Regions from separate parts of the Arthrobacter sp. 05N429 genome, predicted to be linked through region 3. Evidence: riboswitches for the same ligand, from Rfam matches in the RefSeq annotation. Region 3 holds a riboswitch; each other region holds the start of a gene.

Region 1 (4,200 bases), on a different contig from region 3:
CCGTCTCACGAGCCAGATCTCGCTGCCCGGCCGCTACCTCGTGTACGTGCCCGGCGGTTCCATGACCGGCATCTCCCGCAAGCTGCCCGACGTCGAACGCAACCGCCTCAAGCGGATCCTCAAGGACCGCCTGCCCGAAGACGCGGGTGTCATCGTCCGCACCGCCGCCGAAGGTGCGTCCGAGGAAGAGCTCACGCACGACATCAACCGCCTCCGCGCCCAGTGGGAAGGCATCGAAGGCCAGTCGACCTCGACCAAGATCCTCGCCCCCGAACTCCTCTACGGCGAACCCGACCTGACCATCAAGGTGGTCCGTGACGTTTTCAACGAGGACTTCTCCAAGCTGATCGTCTCCGGCGAAGAAGCCTGGGACACCATCGAGGCGTACGTCACCTACGTGGCGCCGGACCTGGTGGGCCGGCTGGAGAAGTGGACCAAGGACACGGACATCTTCTCCGCCTGGCGCATCGACGAGCAGATCCACAAGGCCCTGGACCGCAAGGTCTTCCTGCCCTCCGGCGGATCCCTCGTGATCGACCGCACCGAAGCCATGACCGTGGTGGACGTCAACACCGGCAAGTTCACCGGCAGCGGCGGCAACCTTGAGGAAACCGTCACCAAGAACAACCTCGAAGCAGCCGAGGAAGTCGTCCGGCAGCTCCGGCTCCGTGACATCGGCGGCATCATCGTCATCGACTTCATCGACATGGTGCTCGAATCCAACCGCGACCTCGTCCTGCGCCGCATGGTGGAGTGCCTGGGCCGGGACCGGACCAAGCACCAGGTGGCTGAGGTGACCTCGCTGGGCCTCGTGCAGATGACGCGCAAGCGGATGGGCACCGGGCTGCTCGAAGTCTTCGGCGAACAGTGCGAAACCTGCGCCGGCCGCGGCATCGTCACCCACGACGAGCCGGTCGAGCACCGCCGCGCCAACGTGGTCGCCGCCGAGCACCACGTCCCGCGGACCGAGCAGCAGCAGCCGGCCGCGCGGACCGAACGCAAGAGCCGCCGCCGCGGCCGGGGCGGCCAGGGAACGGACGTCCAGTCCGCCCCGGCAGCCGTGCACGCCGAGCCCACCGACGCCGAGCGCCACGCCAAGGCCGAGGCAACCCGCGCCGCGCTGGCCAACATCGCAGCAGCGGCGCACGCCGCCCACCTGCATGACGGCGAGGCACCCGCCGACGCCGGGACCCGCGAGGCAGCTGTGGAAGCAGCCGTCGAGGCGGCTGTCGAGCTGGTCGCGACGGAGGAAGCTGCCGGACGTCCGGGCGCTGTGCTGACGTTCGGCGGCGAGCAGGTCGCCCTGCCGTTCGTGGAGCACGCCGACGAGGCCAGTGCGCCTGCGCTGACCCTGGACCTCCTGACCGAGGCCTTCGCCAACCTGGGCGAAACCGAAGAAGCCAAGGCTCCTGCGGCACAGGAGCCGGCAGCGAAGGCGCCGGCGGCCCGGACGGCAGCGGCCGCTCCGGTCCGCGCCGGCGGAACAGGCCCGGGACGCGCCCAGGCGCCGGGTTCCCAGACCGAGGCCGAAGCCGAAACCGGCACCTCGCGTGCCCGCCGCGGCCGCCGCAACCGGAGCGCCAGCCGCGCCCAGGGTGCAGCGAACGAGACCTCGGTCGAGCAGCGCCAGGAATCCCGGCAGTCCGCCGCCGTTTCGGTGCACGAGGCCAAGGTCCCGGCAACAACGGCGCCCGCGGCGAAGCCGGCCGCCAGCGAGCCGATCATCCTCGGCGTCGGCGTTCCGGCCTCGGAGCTCTGACACCGGAAAAATTCAGCAAGGCCGCGGGCGCGGTCCGGACGGCGTAGCAATACGCGCAGTTCGGGCCGTGCCCGCGTCTTCGTTAAGGTATGCGGCTAGGCTGGAGCCCTGACACGGGGTGCCGCGCATCGAGCCGGCTGAGATCCAGACCCGTTGAACCTGTCCGGCTAGCACCGGCGAAGGGATGTCTCTCTTGACCACCGCCTCATCGTTTCTTCCGCCTGTCCCTGCCCCTTCGGCGCCCAGGATCCCGCGGGTGCTGGCGATCGCCGGCTCCGATCCCTCCGGCGGCGCCGGGATCCAGGCCGACCTCAAGAGCATTGCCGCGCACGGCGGCTACGGCATGGCAGCCATCACCGCCCTGACCGCCCAGAACACCCGCGGCGTCAGCGCAGTCCACGTCCCGCCGGCGGCCTTCTTGACCGCCCAGCTGGAGGCCATCAGCCAGGACATCACCATTGACGCCGTCAAGATCGGCATGCTGGGGGACGCCTCCGTGATTGACGCCGTCCGCAGCTGGCTGGAGAAGTCCCGCCCCGCCGTCGTGGTCCTGGACCCGGTCATGGTGGCGACGAGCGGCGACCGGCTGCTGCAGGAGTCCGCCGAGGCAGCCCTGCACGCGCTGTTGCCGTACGCGGACCTGATCACGCCCAACCTCGCCGAGCTCGCCGTCCTGCTCCGGGAGGAAGCCGCCGAGGACTGGGCCGGGGCGCTGGGACAGGGCAAACGGCTCGCCGCCCAGACCGGCACCACGGTCCTGGTGAAGGGCGGCCACCTCGACGGCGGCAACGGGTGCCCCGACGCGCTGGTCAACACCGGCGGGCTCCTGGCCCAGGACGTCGTCGTGGTTCCGGGGGAGCGCGTGCATACGCGCAACAGCCACGGCACGGGGTGTTCGTTGTCCTCGGCGATCGCCACAGTGCAGGCGAGAAATACAGTGCAGGCCGGAACGGGGGACTGGGAGGCCGCGCTCCGCGAGGTCAAGCCGTGGCTGCGGGAGGCACTGCGCGCCTCGTCGGCGCTCGACGTCGGCACCGGCAACGGCCCGGTCCACCACTTCCACCACGTCCAGCAGCACACCCAGGACCACAGCGCTGCCCGGAACCGTGGAACCGCAGCCCGGGAACCCACAGAAGGCGAGTTCGCCGTCGCGCTCCGGGAAGTGGCCACCGCCGACCTGGAGGCGATCTACGGCCTAGACTTCATCCGGGCACTCGCCGACGGATCGCTGCCGGAGAAGGAGTTCGCCTACTACCTCGCCCAGGATGCCCTGTACCTCAACGGATATTCCCGCGTGCTGGCCCGTGCCGCCGCGATCGCACCCACTGAGGCCGAGCAACTGTTCTGGGCCCGCTCAGCGCAGAACTGCCTCGAGGTCGAGTCGGAGCTGCACCGGACCTGGCTCAGCACCCGCACAGCTGAGGTGACGCTCGGTCCGGTCACCAAGTCGTATGTCGACCATCTGCTGGCCGCCTCGGTCTCCGGCAGTTACGGGGTGCTGGTGGCCGCCGTGCTCCCGTGCTTCTGGCTCTACGCCGAGGTGGGGGAGACGCTGTATCGGCAGTTCCTGACCGCCGGCGCCCCGGAGTCCCATCCCTACGCCGTCTGGTTGCGCACCTACGCCGACGAGGAGTTCGTCGCCGCCACCCGGCAGGCCGTTGCCTACACCGACGCTGCGGCGCGGGCGGCTTCGAAGGGCGAACGGGACGCCATGACGCTGGCCTTCCGGCAGTCCGCCCGCTACGAGGTCGACTTCTTCGACGCGCCGCGGCTGCACGCCTGACAGCGGGCGCCGGTGTGGGCCTGTACGATAGGTGGGCACGGTTCCGGAAGTCGTTGCGGCGGGCTCTGTCCATACAGAGTGGCGCCTATCACGAACCTCCCTTCGGAACCAGCCTCATTTGCGGCCGAAGGCAAAATTAGCGTAGTCTAGATCTTCGGTGCTTACGCCAACACTTGGGTTATGACCTTGAGGACGCTCCATCCGATTTCGGATGCGTTTGTCCACGGGATAGCTCATGGATTCCCTTGGGAACTCCACCGGCGTAGAGGCACAGCGTGAGCCGGACCAAATTCGTTGGACCCAGGTTCCGCACGCAAATCTAGTAATAAACGTCGAGAGAAGTGAGTTCCCCAGTGGTGTACGCGATTGTCCGCGCAGGCGGCCGCCAAGAGAAGGTTTCCGTTGGAGACTTCGTTACCCTGAACCGCGTCCCCGGTGGAGCCGGCAGCACCTTTGAGTTGCCCGCACTGCTCCTGGTAGACGGTGACAAGGTCACGTCTGCAGCTTCGGACCTGGCCAAGGTAAAGGTTACGGCTGAGATCCTTGAGGACCTTCGCGGTCCCAAGATCGTCATCCAGAAGTTCAAGAACAAGACCGGTTACAAGAAGCGCCAGGGTCACCGTCAGGAATTGACCAAGGTCAAGATCACCGGTATCAA
Region 2 (4,200 bases), on a different contig from region 3:
GCGAGGGCGCCGACGTCGTCGCCGGCCGGTACTTCGATCAGCACCTCGCCGAGGCCCAGGGTGTCGCGGCGGGGGCCGGCGCCGCGGCTGTTCCAGACATTCATGGCCATGTGGTGGTGGTAGCCGCCGGCGGAGACGAAAAGCGCCTGGCCGTGCCAGCCGGCGGTCTTTTCGAAGCCGAGCGTGCCGACGTAGAAGTCGTGCGCGGACTGCACATCGCCGACCTGCAGGTGGACGTGCCCGACGCCGGCATCCGTCTCGCGCTGCCCGGCGAGCGAGGCTTCGGTGAGGTGCTGTTCGAGGTAGCGCTGCGGTGGCAGGGCAAGGCTGTCCATAACAACGTTCTTGCCGTCCCAGGACCAGGCATCGCGGGGCCGGTCCCAGTAGAGCTCGATGCCGTTACCTTCGGGGTCATTGAAGTAGAAGGCCTCACTGACGAGGTGGTCGGCGCTGCCGGTGAAAGACTGCGGCTCGAACTGCGCGGCGGACGCGACCGTGGCCGCAAGGGCCGACTGGTCGTCGAACAGCAGGGCAGTGTGGAAGAGGCCGGCCTCGCCGCGGGAGGGCAGGTTCAGCCCGGGGGCCGGGGCCAGGTGGACCAGTGGCTTCCGCTTGCGTCCGAGGTAGAGCCCGCCGTCCTGCTCGGCCACAATGTCCAAGCCAAGGGCGCGCTGGTAGTAGTCGGTCATCAGCTTCATGTCGCCGACCTTGAGCATCACGGTACCCATGGTGAGTTCGGCGGGAAGGAGATCCTGGGTGCTGGCTTCTAAGGTCATTTCATCGCTCCGATACTTCGGCGGCCACCGTCCGTCGATGACCCTTCATAGATATAAATTACTTGAAGCTTCAATTTATTCCTAATGGAGCAGGCAGGTTCCTAGCGGACCACTTCTCCGCGCAGCACGACGTTCTTGAGGTCCCTCAGCGTGGCCAGGTTCCCGCGCGGGTCCTCGGCGCAGACCAGGACGTCGGCGCTGGCGCCGTCGGTGATGACCTCCGCCCCTAGCCAGTCCCGTGCGGCCCAGGCGCCGGCGTCGAGCGCTGCCGCGGCCGGGAGTCCGGCGCCGTGCAGCGCCTGGAGTTCGTCGACGATGCGACCGTGCTTGATGACGCTGCCGGCGTCCGTTCCGGCATAGATGGTGACGCCGGCTTCGAAGGCTCTAAGGACGCGATCTGCCCGGCGCTCCCAGAGCGAGCGCATGTGCGCCGCGTAGCGCGGGAACTTGGCCTCGGCCTGCGCGGCGATGTCGGGGAAGGTGGCGATGTTGATCAGGGTGGGGACGATCGGCACGCCCTGTTCGACGAACCGCGGGAGGTGCCTGGGGAGCATGCCGGTCGCGTGCTCAATGCAGTCGATCCCGGCGTCGAGCATGTCGTCCAGGGTGTCTTCGGCGAAGCAGTGTGCCGTGACGCGGGCGCCTTCGTCGTGGGCGGCAGCGACGGCGTCCTTCAGCGTCCGGGCCGGGAAGCTCGCCGCGAGGTCGCCGGCGTCCCGGTCGATCCAGTCCCCCACGAGCTTGACCCAGCCGTCCCCGGCCCGGGCCTGCTTGCGCACGGCTTCCACCAGGTCCTCCGGTTCAACTTCGACGGCGAAACCGCGGAGGTACCGGCGCGTCCTCGCGATGTGCCGGCCCGAGCGGATGAGCCGCGGCAGGTCGGCGCGTTGCTGGATCCAGCGGGTATCGTGGACGACGCCGGCGTCGCGGACCAGAAGGGTTCCGGCGTCGCGGTCGGTCACGGCCTGTTCTTCCGCCAGCTCCCCCGGGACATCCCCGCCGGGGCCGAGTCCGATATGGCAGTGCGCGTCGACCAGTCCGGGGATGACCCAGCCGTCGAGCACCACGTCCGGAGCGGCGGCAGGGCGGCGGAAGGTGAGGACACCGTCGACGGACCACAGCCCGAGGTGCTCTGTGCCGGGTGCGGTGAGGACGGTGCCGCTGAATTCGATGATGCGGGTCATGGCTTAAAGCCTAAGTCGCATGACGACCCGCCGCCCAAGGTCATCCAGCCCCAGCTGCGCTTCCCGGACCCGCAGGGACGCCAGCGCCGGCCCCGGCTCGGCACATTCCTCGAACCCGCAGCTGGCGTAAAACGGTGCATTGAACGGGACGTCCGCGAAGGTGCAAAGGGTCATGGAACTATGGCCAAGGCTCCGGGCCCGGTCGATGGCCGCCTCGAGCAAAGACCTTCCGATTCCGTGCCCGGCTGAGGCGGGCTGCACGGAGAGTTGTTCCAGGTGGGCGTGGCCGCCGACTTCGTCAACGCGGGCGAATCCCACGGGCGGATTTCCTGCGACCAGGATGGCGACCAGGACGAAGAGCGGCTCAGCAGCGGCCTGCGGCTCCGGGGCAGGGAGTGCCTGATGCCCCAGCTCCGCTTCGAGCATATGGTCTGCCGCGGCTTCAAGAACGGGCAGTGCCGCGAGGTCCTCGGGCGTTGCTGTCCTGATAAGGGGCACGGCCCTGGGCTGAGTCACGGTGCCACGCTAGCACCGGGCCCGACGGCCGCCGTCACACTCGTCAGCTTTTCGGACGGCACGTGGTAGCTTCATCTACGACCACACGGGTGCCCCTGCAGGGGCTGAGATCGGGCTGACGCAGCCTGCGACCGTTGAACCTGTCCGGGTAATGCCGGCGAAGGAAGTGAGCAGTCCCTTGAGCACCACAGAAACGCAGCACAGTCCTGTCCAAAACCAGATTGCCCCCGCACAGTCGCTGCAGTCCCATTCGCTGGCGTTCGCCACGGACGCGGAACACGGCATCCGCGTCCCGGTGACCGAAATCGCGATGGCAGACTCGCCTGACGGCCGCGGCAATACCCCGTTCCGGGTGTACCGTACCGCCGGTCCCGGCAGCGATCCCGTCCGCGGGCTGGAGCCGTTCCGTGCCCCCTGGATCGCTGCCCGGGCAGACACCGAACCGTACGCCGGCCGTCCCCGGGAACTGCTCGACGACGGCAAGTCCGCGGTGCGCCGGGGCGCGGCGTCCGCAGAGTGGAGGGGCGCCCGCCCGGTGCCGCGCCGCGCCGTCGAAGGCAGGACCGTCACGCAGATGCGCTATGCGAGGGACGGAATCATCACGCCGGAGATGCGGTTCGTCGCGTTGCGCGAAAACTGCGACGTCGAGCTGGTCCGGAGCGAGCTCGCGGCGGGCCGTGCCATCATCCCCAGCAACGTCAACCACCCCGAATCCGAGCCGATGATCATCGGCAAGGCCTTCCTGGTGAAAATCAACGCCAACATCGGCAACTCCGCGGTGACCAGCTCCATCGCCGAGGAAGTCGACAAGCTCCAGTGGGCCACCCAGTGGGGTGCGGACACGGTGATGGATCTCTCCACCGGGGACGACATCCACACCACACGCGAATGGCTCATCCGCAACTCCCCCGTGCCCATCGGCACGGTCCCCATCTACCAGGCGCTGGAAAAGGTCAACGGCATGGCCAACGCCCTCACGTGGGAAATCTTCCGGGACACCGTGATCGAACAGTGCGAGCAGGGTGTGGACTACATGACCATCCACGCCGGGGTACTGCTGCGCTACGTGCCGCTAACGGCCGGGCGGGTCACCGGCATCGTGTCCCGCGGCGGCGCAATCATGGCCGGCTGGTGCCTGGCCCACCACCAGGAGAACTTTCTGTACACGCACTTCGATGAGCTGTGCCGGATCTTCGCCCGCTACGACGTCGCCTTCTCGCTGGGCGACGGGCTTCGGCCCGGCGCGACGGCGGACGCCAACGACGCGGCGCAGTTCGCCGAACTGGACACCCTGGCCGAGCTCACCCGGCGGGCCTGGGAATTCGATGTGCAGGTCATGGTGGAGGGTCCGGGACACGTCCCGTTCCACCTCGTCCGGGAAAACGTCGAGCGCCAGCAGGAACTCTGCAACGGCGCCCCGTTTTACACGCTGGGGCCACTGGTCACCGATATCGCACCGGGCTATGACCACATCACGTCCGCGATCGGTGCCACCGAAATTGCCCGCTACGGCACCGCCATGCTGTGCTACGTCACGCCCAAGGAACACCTTGGACTGCCCAACAAGGACGACGTGAAGACCGGGGTCATCACCTACAAGATCGCGGCCCATGCCGCCGATCTCGCCAAGGGCCACCCCGGAGCGCATGAACGCGACGATGCCTTGTCCAAGGCGCGGTTTGAGTTCCGCTGGCGGGACCAGTTCGCGCTGTCCCTGGACCCGG
Region 3 (4,200 bases):
CATGACGGCGGCGAACTTCGCCAGCGGGTTGGCGCGCGCCAGCAGCGCATGGTTGCCGCGCAGGTTCAGTTCCTGCCTCATGGTGCTTGGACCTTCCCTGGTTCCCGGCGTTCAGTTTCGCGGCGTTCTGGTTCCGGAACTTCCGGCGCCCGGCCAGGTTCCCGGTGTTCCGGTGCGCGGAGGCTCAATGTGGTGCCGCCCAGGACCTCGCTGAATTCGGCGTCGTGCGTCACCGACACGACGGCGGTGCCGCCGTCGAGCAGTTCGGAGAGGAAGGAGGCCAGCTCGGCCCAGGTGTTGGCGTCCTGGCCGAAGGTGGGTTCGTCCAGGACCAGCACCTGGGGGTGCGCGGCGAGGACGGTGGCCACGGACAGGCGCCGCTTTTCGCCGCCCGAGAGTGTGTACGGATTGGCGTCCACCAGATCAGTCAGCCGCAGACGCTCCAGCAGTTCGTCGACGCGTTCCCCGCCGCGGCCCAGGTGCCGGGGTCCGAACATCAGCTCGTCCAGCACACGTCCGGTGACGAACTGGTGCTCGGGCTCCTGGAACACGGTGCCGATCCTGGCGATCAGCTGCTGCGCCTTCCACCGGTAGGGATCGATCCCGGCGCCGGCGCTGAGGTCCAGGGTGGCGGACACCCTGCCGGAGACCGGCGCCAGCAGGCCGGCGAGGGTCAGGGCGAAGGTGGACTTCCCCGACCCGTTAGGTCCCGTGATGGTCAGCGCCTCACCGGCGCGGACCTGGGCCGTGATCCCGGACTGTACGGGCTCCGGCGGAATGGGACGGAAGCCTCCGCGGAACCCCGCCCGCCGCGGCCGTTCCCGCGAGACGCCCAGATCCTCCACGGCCAGCAGCAGCTGCCCCGCGATATTGCCTTGTGCGGCTTCCGGCCCGGTGGCGCGTGTGCCTGCGGCCCGCAAGCCGCGTGCCCGGGTCTGCGGCACGTAGCCGGGCACCCAGACCCCGGCTGCGGTGAGCATGTCCCGTGCCTGCGCCAGGACCAGGTCCGGCGGCCCGTCGATCAGCACGGCAGAATCCGTGGCCGATCCCGGTTGCAGCACCACGATCCGGTCCACGAGGTCCTTCCAGACCGAGACACGGTGCTCCACCACCACCAGGGTGGCTCCGGTTTTGTCCAGGCAGCGGCCGACGGCGTCCCGGACTTCCAGCACTCCGGCGGGGTCCAGGTTGGCGGTCGGCTCGTCGAGCAGGATCAGCCCGGGCCGCATCGCGAGGATGCCGGCGAGCGCCAGCCGCTGCTTCTGGCCGCCGGAGAGGGCCGACGTCGGGTGGTCCAGCGGCAGCCGGCCCAGCCCGACGTCGTCGAGCGCTTCCGCGACGCGTGACCAGATCTCCGCCGGAGGCACGGACAGGTTTTCCGCGCCGAAGGCGACGTCGTCGCCGAGGCGGGAGAGCACCACCTGGGTCTCCGGGTCCTGCTGCATCAGCCCGGCACGGCCGCGCCGGACGCGGGGCGGGGCGCCGTCGATCAGCAGGCTGCCGGTCTCGTCCGCGTCCCCGGCCGCGCCGCTGGCAGCAAGGTCAGCGGCGCCGGGCGCCCGGCCGGCGTCACCGGCGGAGCTGTCGCCGAGCACGCCTGCCAGGGCGTGGAGCAGCGTGGACTTGCCGGCGCCCGAAGGCCCCAGCAGCAGCACGCGTTCCCCGGGCCGGATGTCCAGGTCCAGGCCGCTGACGGCGGGCCGGGGCCGGCCGGCGTGCCGCCAGCCCCAGCCCCGCGCGGTGATCGCCGCCGGCCGGACCCCGCTGCCGGCGGACGTGTTGAAGGCGGACATCAGGAAAAGACGGGCTCCGTGGCCGCCTTGCGGGAGGCAAAGGAACTCAGCACACCGGTCCTGGCCAGGCCCCGGGTGGCGATCCACGACAGTCCGCCGGCGATCACGGCGCCGGAAATGGCAGTGAAGATGATGTAGGCAAGCTTGTCGCCGCCGGAATACGCAATGTTCCAGCCCCACGGCAGGAACGAATCGTTGAGCCCGCAGAACAGGCCCGCGCCGGCACCGGCCAGCAGGGACACGGGCAGGTTGAACTTCTTGTACACGAACGCGGCGAAGACCAGTTCGGCGCCCAGGCCCTGCAGGAAGCCGGAGAACAGCACGGAGGCGCCGTATTGCGAGCCCATGATCAGCTCGCCGGTAGCAGCCACGGTTTCGCAGAACAGTGCCGCGCCCGGCTTGCGGATGATAAGCATGCCCAGCACCGCCGGGATCATCCAGCCGCCGGCGTAAAGCCCGGTCAGCGGGGGGTAAACCGCATTGAGCGGGACGGAAACGAGGTTGGCGCCCTGGGACCAGGCCCAGAAAATCACGCCGCCGGCCACCGCGATCAACGCGGCCACCACAATGTCCACCACGCGCCAGTTGTAGCTGCGCCGGGTGCGCGTCTGTTTCGCAGATGCAGCAGATGTATCAGTCATTTCGTCCTCCTGAGGAACAGGAGGGGAGAGTGCCCCCGGGCCGCGGCATCCGCCGCCGCCCCGGGCACTCTGAGAACTCGACTCCCTTGCGCCGGTACTAACCGGATCAGGTTCGAGGGTCTGCGGCTGTCCGCACTCTCAGCGCCCACCTGTGGTTTCCCCGGATTTCTCCGGTGATGCCCGACGGCGGCGCTCCCCTGTCGTATTGAAAATTGCCCTTGTGGGCGTGGCCCAGTTTACACCCGGGGGGCGTTGTTTTCCGGGCCCGGCCGTCACAATCCGCCGGCTTCGGCGCCGGTGACCTGCGGACGCCCGCTTGGTAGAGTCGGCAGGGCATGGGAACACCGGACACCGCTGCGGCCTGATGGCTACCCGACGGCGGCTCACTAACGGAAGCTGAATCACGTGACCAACCCACCAGCTCCTTCACCCGGCTACGATCCGGACTCGACCGAACCGCAGCCGCACGGATCCCTGGCGGCACTCATCGGCAGGATTCTGGCGGAAATGGACGAACTGCAGTTCCCGTCTTTCAGCAAAGACGACGCCCTGGATCTGGGGCTCCGTCTGGTGGAACTCGGCAGGCAGCGCTCTTACCCGATCGCCATCGACATCACCAAAGGTGAACAGGTGCTGTTCCACGCGGCACTGGAGGGCGCCACCCCGGACAATGAACGCTGGATCAGGGCCAAGCAGCGCACGGCCGTGCGGTACGAGGTCCCGTCGCTGCTGGTCGGACTCAGGGCCCGGTCCGCGGGACGGATGATCGAGGACAACGCCTGGTTCGATGAGAAGGAGTTTGCCGCCCACGGCGGCGCCTTCCCCATCTACGTGCGCGGAACCGGAATGGTTGCCACCGTCACGGTGTCGGGTTTGCCGCAGAAGGCCGACCATGAGCTGGTGGTTGAGGCCCTGTCTGACATCCTCGGCCGTGCCGGGAATTAGCCGGGACGCCGGGCCGGGACGGCTCGCCGCTTCCCGCCGGGTTCCGCGTGGTGTGCCGTTGATCACCAGCGGCTGAGTGTCCGGTTAGAGTGGTGCGCATGACGTTGGGGGACGCGGCCGCGGAGCCGCTTGTACACATCAAAGACTTCAGGATGGACTTCGGGGACACGACGGTCATCAAAGACCTCTCCTTCGACGTCCGGGCCGGGGAGACCTTCGGATTCCTCGGCAGCAACGGGTCAGGGAAAACGACCACCCTCCGGGCGCTGCTGGGCATCTACCAGCCGACCGCCGGGACCCTCCACATCGGCGGCAAGCCTTTCGCCCCGCAGGACGGTGCCCGGCTGGGATACCTGCCCGAGGAACGCGGCCTCTACAAAAAAGAGTCCGTCCTTGACCTCATGGTCTACTTTGGCCGGCTCAAGGGCCTGGACAAAACCCACGCCAGGACCTGGTCGCGGGAGTACCTGGAACGCGTCGGTCTCGCCGACAAAGCGAACACGCGCCTGGACAAGCTCTCCGGCGGACAACAGCAAAAAATCCAGCTCGGCGTGACCATCATGAACGACCCCGAGCTGCTGATCCTGGACGAACCCACCAAGGGGTTCGACCCGGTCAACCGGCGCCTGCTGATGGACATCATCGAGGAACAAAAACTCGCCGGCGCGACCGTCATCATGGTCACGCACCAGATGGAGGAAGTCGAACGCCTCTGTGACCGGGTGATCCTGCTCAAGGACGGCACCTCCCGCGCCTACGGCACCGTCGCGGACGTCCAGGAACAATTCGGCGGAACCGTCTACCGGCTCACCTACGACGGA
Region 4 (4,200 bases), on a different contig from region 3:
TAGCGGCGCATGGCGACGGTGGTGAGCTCGGTACCGGACGCCAGCAGCGCAGCCCCCAGACCGTCCAGGCTTGGCGCCCCGCCGGTGCCCATGATCAGCCGCGACCCCAGCTGCACGCCATCCACCTCAAACGGATCCGCGCCAGCCGTTGACGCCCCCGGTGCCGCTGCCAGTGTGGTGTTTTCCACGCTGCTCATCCTCCCTGCACCGCCGTAACCAGCTCGACGTCGTCGCCGTCGGCGAGCGCGGTGCCGTGCCACTGGCTGCGGGGAACCACCTCCGCGTTGCGGGCGACGGCGACCCCGAGTTTCCCGCCGTCCGCAGACTGGCCGTTCGGGGCCAGCGGCCGGCCGGTGACCGCGCTGACGAGGGTGCCCACCGAGGCGCCGTCCGGAAGCGTGTGCCAGGTTCCGTTCAATGTGATGTTCATACCGATTCCTTGTGCTCAGGGTTGGGATTGGTGGCCCGGGTGGTCATGTTCTGCTGTCGGGATGAGGCCGGGCCGGCGGGCCCGGTACCGGCGGCGAACCTGTCCGGCCGGAACCGGGACCAGCGGGGGTCCCCGGCGCCGTCGAGCAGCTGCCGGCAGATCTCCGCGGCGGCGGGCGTGAGGAGAATCCCGTGCCGGAAGAAGCCGGTGGCGATAATCAGCCCCGCAATGTCCCCCGGGCCTCCCGGTTCCGCCACCCGGCCCAGCAGGGGCGAGTTGTCCGGGGTCCCGGGCCGGGCCCTGGCGGTGGCCTCGAGCAGTTCCAGTTCGGCGACGGCGGGGACCAGCTGCTGGGCGTCGCGCAGCAGCTGGTAGACGCCCCCGGCGGACACTGCGGAGCCGGGCGTGGCGCCGTCCGGTGCGTGGCCGTTTTCGCCGAGGGCATCCTCCCGCTGCGTGGCCCCGATCACCACTGTGCCGTCCTGCCGGGGAACGATGTAGACCGGCACCCCGCGGACCAGTCCCCGCACGGTGGACGTCAGCAGCGGCCGCAGCTTCTCCGGCACCCGGAGCCGGAGAATATCGCCGTGGACCGGCCGCAGGGGCAGCCGGAGTCCGGCGGGCAGGCCGTGGAGCGCGGCGGCGCCGAGGCCGTTGGCGACGATGGTTTCCCGTGCCCGGACCGTGCCGCCGCCGGCGAGGGTGGCCCCCGCCACGCGCCCGTCCTGCCAGAACAGCCCGGCAGCTCGACGCCCGATGGTGTCGCAGTGGCTGTCCGCGGCCAGGAGTTCCCCGATCCGGGCGAGCAGTCGGCGGGGGTCCACCTGGTGGTCGGCGGGAATGTCGAAGGCGCAGGAGATGCCGGGGCTCAGCAGGGGTTCGCGGGTGCGCGCCTCCCGTACGGTCAGCGGCTCGACGGCCAGGCCGGACGCCTGCTGGACGGTGCGCAGGGCCGCGAGCGCCCGGCGGTCGGCGGCGTCGGCGCCCACGGCGAGGGTCGGCGTCGTGAGGTACCCCGTGCTGCTGGCGGCACCGGCGGCGGCGCAGGTATCCGGCCCGTCACCCCCGTCGTCCAGCCCGGCGGCAAATGCCGGCCAGAGGCGTGCGGACTCGAGCATGAGCTCCAGGAGCGGTTCCTCCTGGTAGTGCAGCTCACTTACGGGGGCGAGCATGCCGGCGGCGGCCCAGCTGGCGCCGCTGCCCGGGGCGTCGTCGATAAGGGCGACCGTCCGGCCCGAGCGTCTCGCCGCCCAGGCGATTCCGTGGCCCACGACGCCGCCGCCGATCACGGCAACGTCATAACATTTCCCGGCTTCGGTGTCATCAGCGGCGGCCGCAGGCGCCGCGGCGTCAGTACCCGCGGCCGTGCCGCGGACGGATGTGGTGCCCATGAAGGATTCCTTCCCTACGCCGGTACTAACCGGATCAGGTCAAGCGGTCGGCTCTGACGCCCTCTCAGCCTGCCGGCGCCGGACGCTGGTGGCGTCGACGGCGGCGGGCTCCCGCGGTATTGGCCCAGTTTAGAGGAACTAGGCTGGAGGCATGAGCCAGGATGCCGTCCACACCACCGCCCGCCTATACCTTTGCACCGATGCCCGGCAGGGCCGCGGCGACTTTGCGGACTTCGTGGACGAGGCCTTTGCCGGCGGCGTCGACATCATCCAGCTGCGCGACAAGTCGCTGGAGGCGGCCGAGGAACTGGAACTGCTGGAGGTCCTGCACCAGGCAGCCCGCCGCCATAACCGCCTCTGGGCTGTCAACGACCGGGCGGACCTCGCCTCGCTCTCCGGGGCTCCGGTATTCCATATCGGGCAGAAGGACATCTCCACCGGCGCCGCCAGAAAGTTCCTGGGCAAGGACACCGTGATCGGGTTGTCCACGCACAGCCCGGAGCAGGTGGACGCGGCCCTTGTGTCCTCAGCCGGCCGCGACGGCCTGGACTACTTCTGCGTCGGGCCGGTGTGGGCCACTCCCACGAAGCCCGGCCGCGCCGCCGTCGGACTTGATCTGGTGCGCTATGCGGCGGACGCGGGCCGCCGGGCCGAAGCCCCGGAGGGGAAGACAACCGAGGGGAAGACAACCGAGGGGAAGACTGAGGAGAGCACGGTGCCGTGGTTCGCGATCGGCGGCATCGACCTCGGAAATGTGGAACAGGTGGTGGAAGCCGGCGCCCGCAGGATCGTGGTGGTCCGGGCCATCACCGAAGCCGACGATCCCGCCGGCGCCGCCCGGGCCCTGCTCGCCGCACTCGACGCCGCCGGCAACTGAGCGCGCAGCTCAGCCGGCCAGGCTCAACCGGCCAGACCGAGCGCCGTCATCCGGCGTGAGTGGTTGGCTGCCAGTTCCGCCATGAGCCCGCGGACAAGTTCCCTGGACCCGTCGTCCGTGGACCCGTCCTCATCCGCGCCGGCCAGGCCTCCGATGAACGCGTGCTCGAAGCTCACCCGCTGGGCCTGGGTCAGGGCTTCCCCGAGGAGCCGCCTGGCCCACAGTGCCAGCCGTGACGCCAGCCGCGGGTCATCGGCCAGGGCGGACTTGAGCCGTTCCCGCAGCACCGCCGTGGCCTCTTCATCGGCCTGGATCTGCTCCACCAGGTCCCGGGTCCCGGCGTCGACGTAGCGTGAAATCGCGCGGTAGAAATCGGCGGAGACGGTATCGATCACGTACGCCTTCATGAGGGATTCGTACCAGTCCGCCGGGCGGGTTCGTTCGTGGAAGTGGTCCACGGATGGCTGGAACGGGAGCATGGCCGCCTCCGGGTCCAGGCCCATGGCATCGAGCTTGGCGCTCACGAGTTCGTAGTGCTGGAACTCGATCACGGCGATCCTGCCCAGCACCGCGCGGTCATGCAGGGACGGTGAATACCGTGCGTCGGAGGAGAGCCGTTCGAAGGCGGAGAGCTCGCCGTAGGCCATCACGCCGAGCAGATCCCTCAGAAAGCTGTTGTATCGGGCGGGATCAGCCGGGGATGTGCTCATGATCCAAGACTAATGGCGCAAATGAAGCTAATCTGATTTTCGTGTCCCATCACCGCCTGACCCCGAGCGTCCACCGGCAAGAGAACCAACTGGCCGAGGCGCTCAGCGCGCTGCGGGCAACGCTTGAACTGCCCGGCCCCTTTCCCGAGGACGCGCTCCGGGAGGCCAAGGAGGCAGTCGCGCGCCACGAGCTGCCGGACCTGGATTTCACGCACATCGAGTTCGTGACCATCGATCCGGCGTCGTCCACCGATCTTGACCAGGCCCTGTTCATCGACCGCTCCGGCGAGGGCTACACGGTGTTCTACGCGATCGCCGACGTCCCCTCGTTTGTTGCCCCCGGCGGTGCGCTCGACGCCGAGACCCGCCGCCGCGGCCAGACCTTTTACACCCCGGATGGCCGGATCCCGCTGCACCCGGAAGTCATCAGCGAGGAGGCGGGAAGCCTGCTGGCCGGCCAGCTGTGCGCCGCGTTTGTGTGGGAATTCGAGCTGGACGCCGCCGCTGAAGTGTCCACGGTGCGGGTCCGTCGGGCCGCCGTCCGCAGCCGGGCCAAGCTCAGTTACCCGGGCGTGCAGGCCGAGCTCGACGCCGGCACCGCCGCGCCCGTACTGCAGCTGCTCAAGGAAGTCGGAATGAAGCGGGTGGAGCTGGAACGGCTCCGCGGCGGCGCCAGCCTCAACATGCCGGAACAGGAAATCGAGCAACTGCCCGACGGCGGCTACCGGATTGTCGCCGCCCCGCCGCTGCCCGTGGAGGACTGGAACGCCCAGATTTCCCTGATGACGGGGA

The links. A riboswitch is a leader RNA that binds a small molecule or an ion and turns the genes downstream of it on or off. The one in region 3 is predicted to bind thiamine pyrophosphate.
Region 1: it holds a riboswitch for thiamine pyrophosphate, as region 3 does, so the genes downstream of both, AC1DF4_RS13850 (bifunctional hydroxymethylpyrimidine kinase/phosphomethylpyrimidine kinase) here and AC1DF4_RS10540 (ECF transporter S component) in region 3, are expected to answer to the same signal.
Region 2: it holds a riboswitch for thiamine pyrophosphate, as region 3 does, so the genes downstream of both, thiC (phosphomethylpyrimidine synthase ThiC) here and AC1DF4_RS10540 (ECF transporter S component) in region 3, are expected to answer to the same signal.
Region 4: it holds a riboswitch for thiamine pyrophosphate, as region 3 does, so the genes downstream of both, thiO (glycine oxidase ThiO) here and AC1DF4_RS10540 (ECF transporter S component) in region 3, are expected to answer to the same signal.

What each region holds. Positions count from the first base shown of each region.
Region 1 covers NZ_JBFTMQ010000007.1:183,067-187,266, forward strand. Annotated here, with positions in the region: gene AC1DF4_RS13845 (Rne/Rng family ribonuclease) at 1-1,759, shown strand, start outside; TPP riboswitch at 1,864-1,961, shown strand; gene AC1DF4_RS13850 (bifunctional hydroxymethylpyrimidine kinase/phosphomethylpyrimidine kinase) at 1,944-3,542, shown strand; gene rplU (50S ribosomal protein L21) at 3,896-4,200, shown strand, end outside.
Region 2 covers NZ_JBFTMQ010000007.1:76,938-81,137, reverse strand. Annotated here, with positions in the region: gene AC1DF4_RS13310 (VOC family protein) at 1-776, opposite strand, end outside; gene AC1DF4_RS13305 (amidohydrolase family protein) at 878-1,960, opposite strand; gene AC1DF4_RS13300 (GNAT family N-acetyltransferase) at 1,964-2,476, opposite strand; TPP riboswitch at 2,552-2,659, shown strand; gene thiC (phosphomethylpyrimidine synthase ThiC) at 2,655-4,200, shown strand, end outside.
Region 3 covers NZ_JBFTMQ010000004.1:344,029-348,228, forward strand. Annotated here, with positions in the region: gene AC1DF4_RS10530 (energy-coupling factor transporter transmembrane component T family protein) at 1-81, opposite strand, end outside; gene AC1DF4_RS10535 (ABC transporter ATP-binding protein) at 78-1,793, opposite strand; gene AC1DF4_RS10540 (ECF transporter S component) at 1,793-2,434, opposite strand; TPP riboswitch at 2,500-2,643, opposite strand; gene AC1DF4_RS10545 (heme-degrading domain-containing protein) at 2,840-3,379, shown strand; gene AC1DF4_RS10550 (ABC transporter ATP-binding protein) at 3,478-4,200, shown strand, end outside.
Region 4 covers NZ_JBFTMQ010000001.1:538,536-542,735, reverse strand. Annotated here, with positions in the region: gene AC1DF4_RS02640 (thiazole synthase) at 1-197, opposite strand, end outside; gene thiS (sulfur carrier protein ThiS) at 194-430, opposite strand; gene thiO (glycine oxidase ThiO) at 427-1,821, opposite strand; TPP riboswitch at 1,815-1,946, opposite strand; gene AC1DF4_RS02625 (thiamine phosphate synthase) at 1,973-2,698, shown strand; gene AC1DF4_RS02620 (ferritin-like fold-containing protein) at 2,722-3,408, opposite strand; gene AC1DF4_RS02615 (RNB domain-containing ribonuclease) at 3,450-4,200, shown strand, end outside.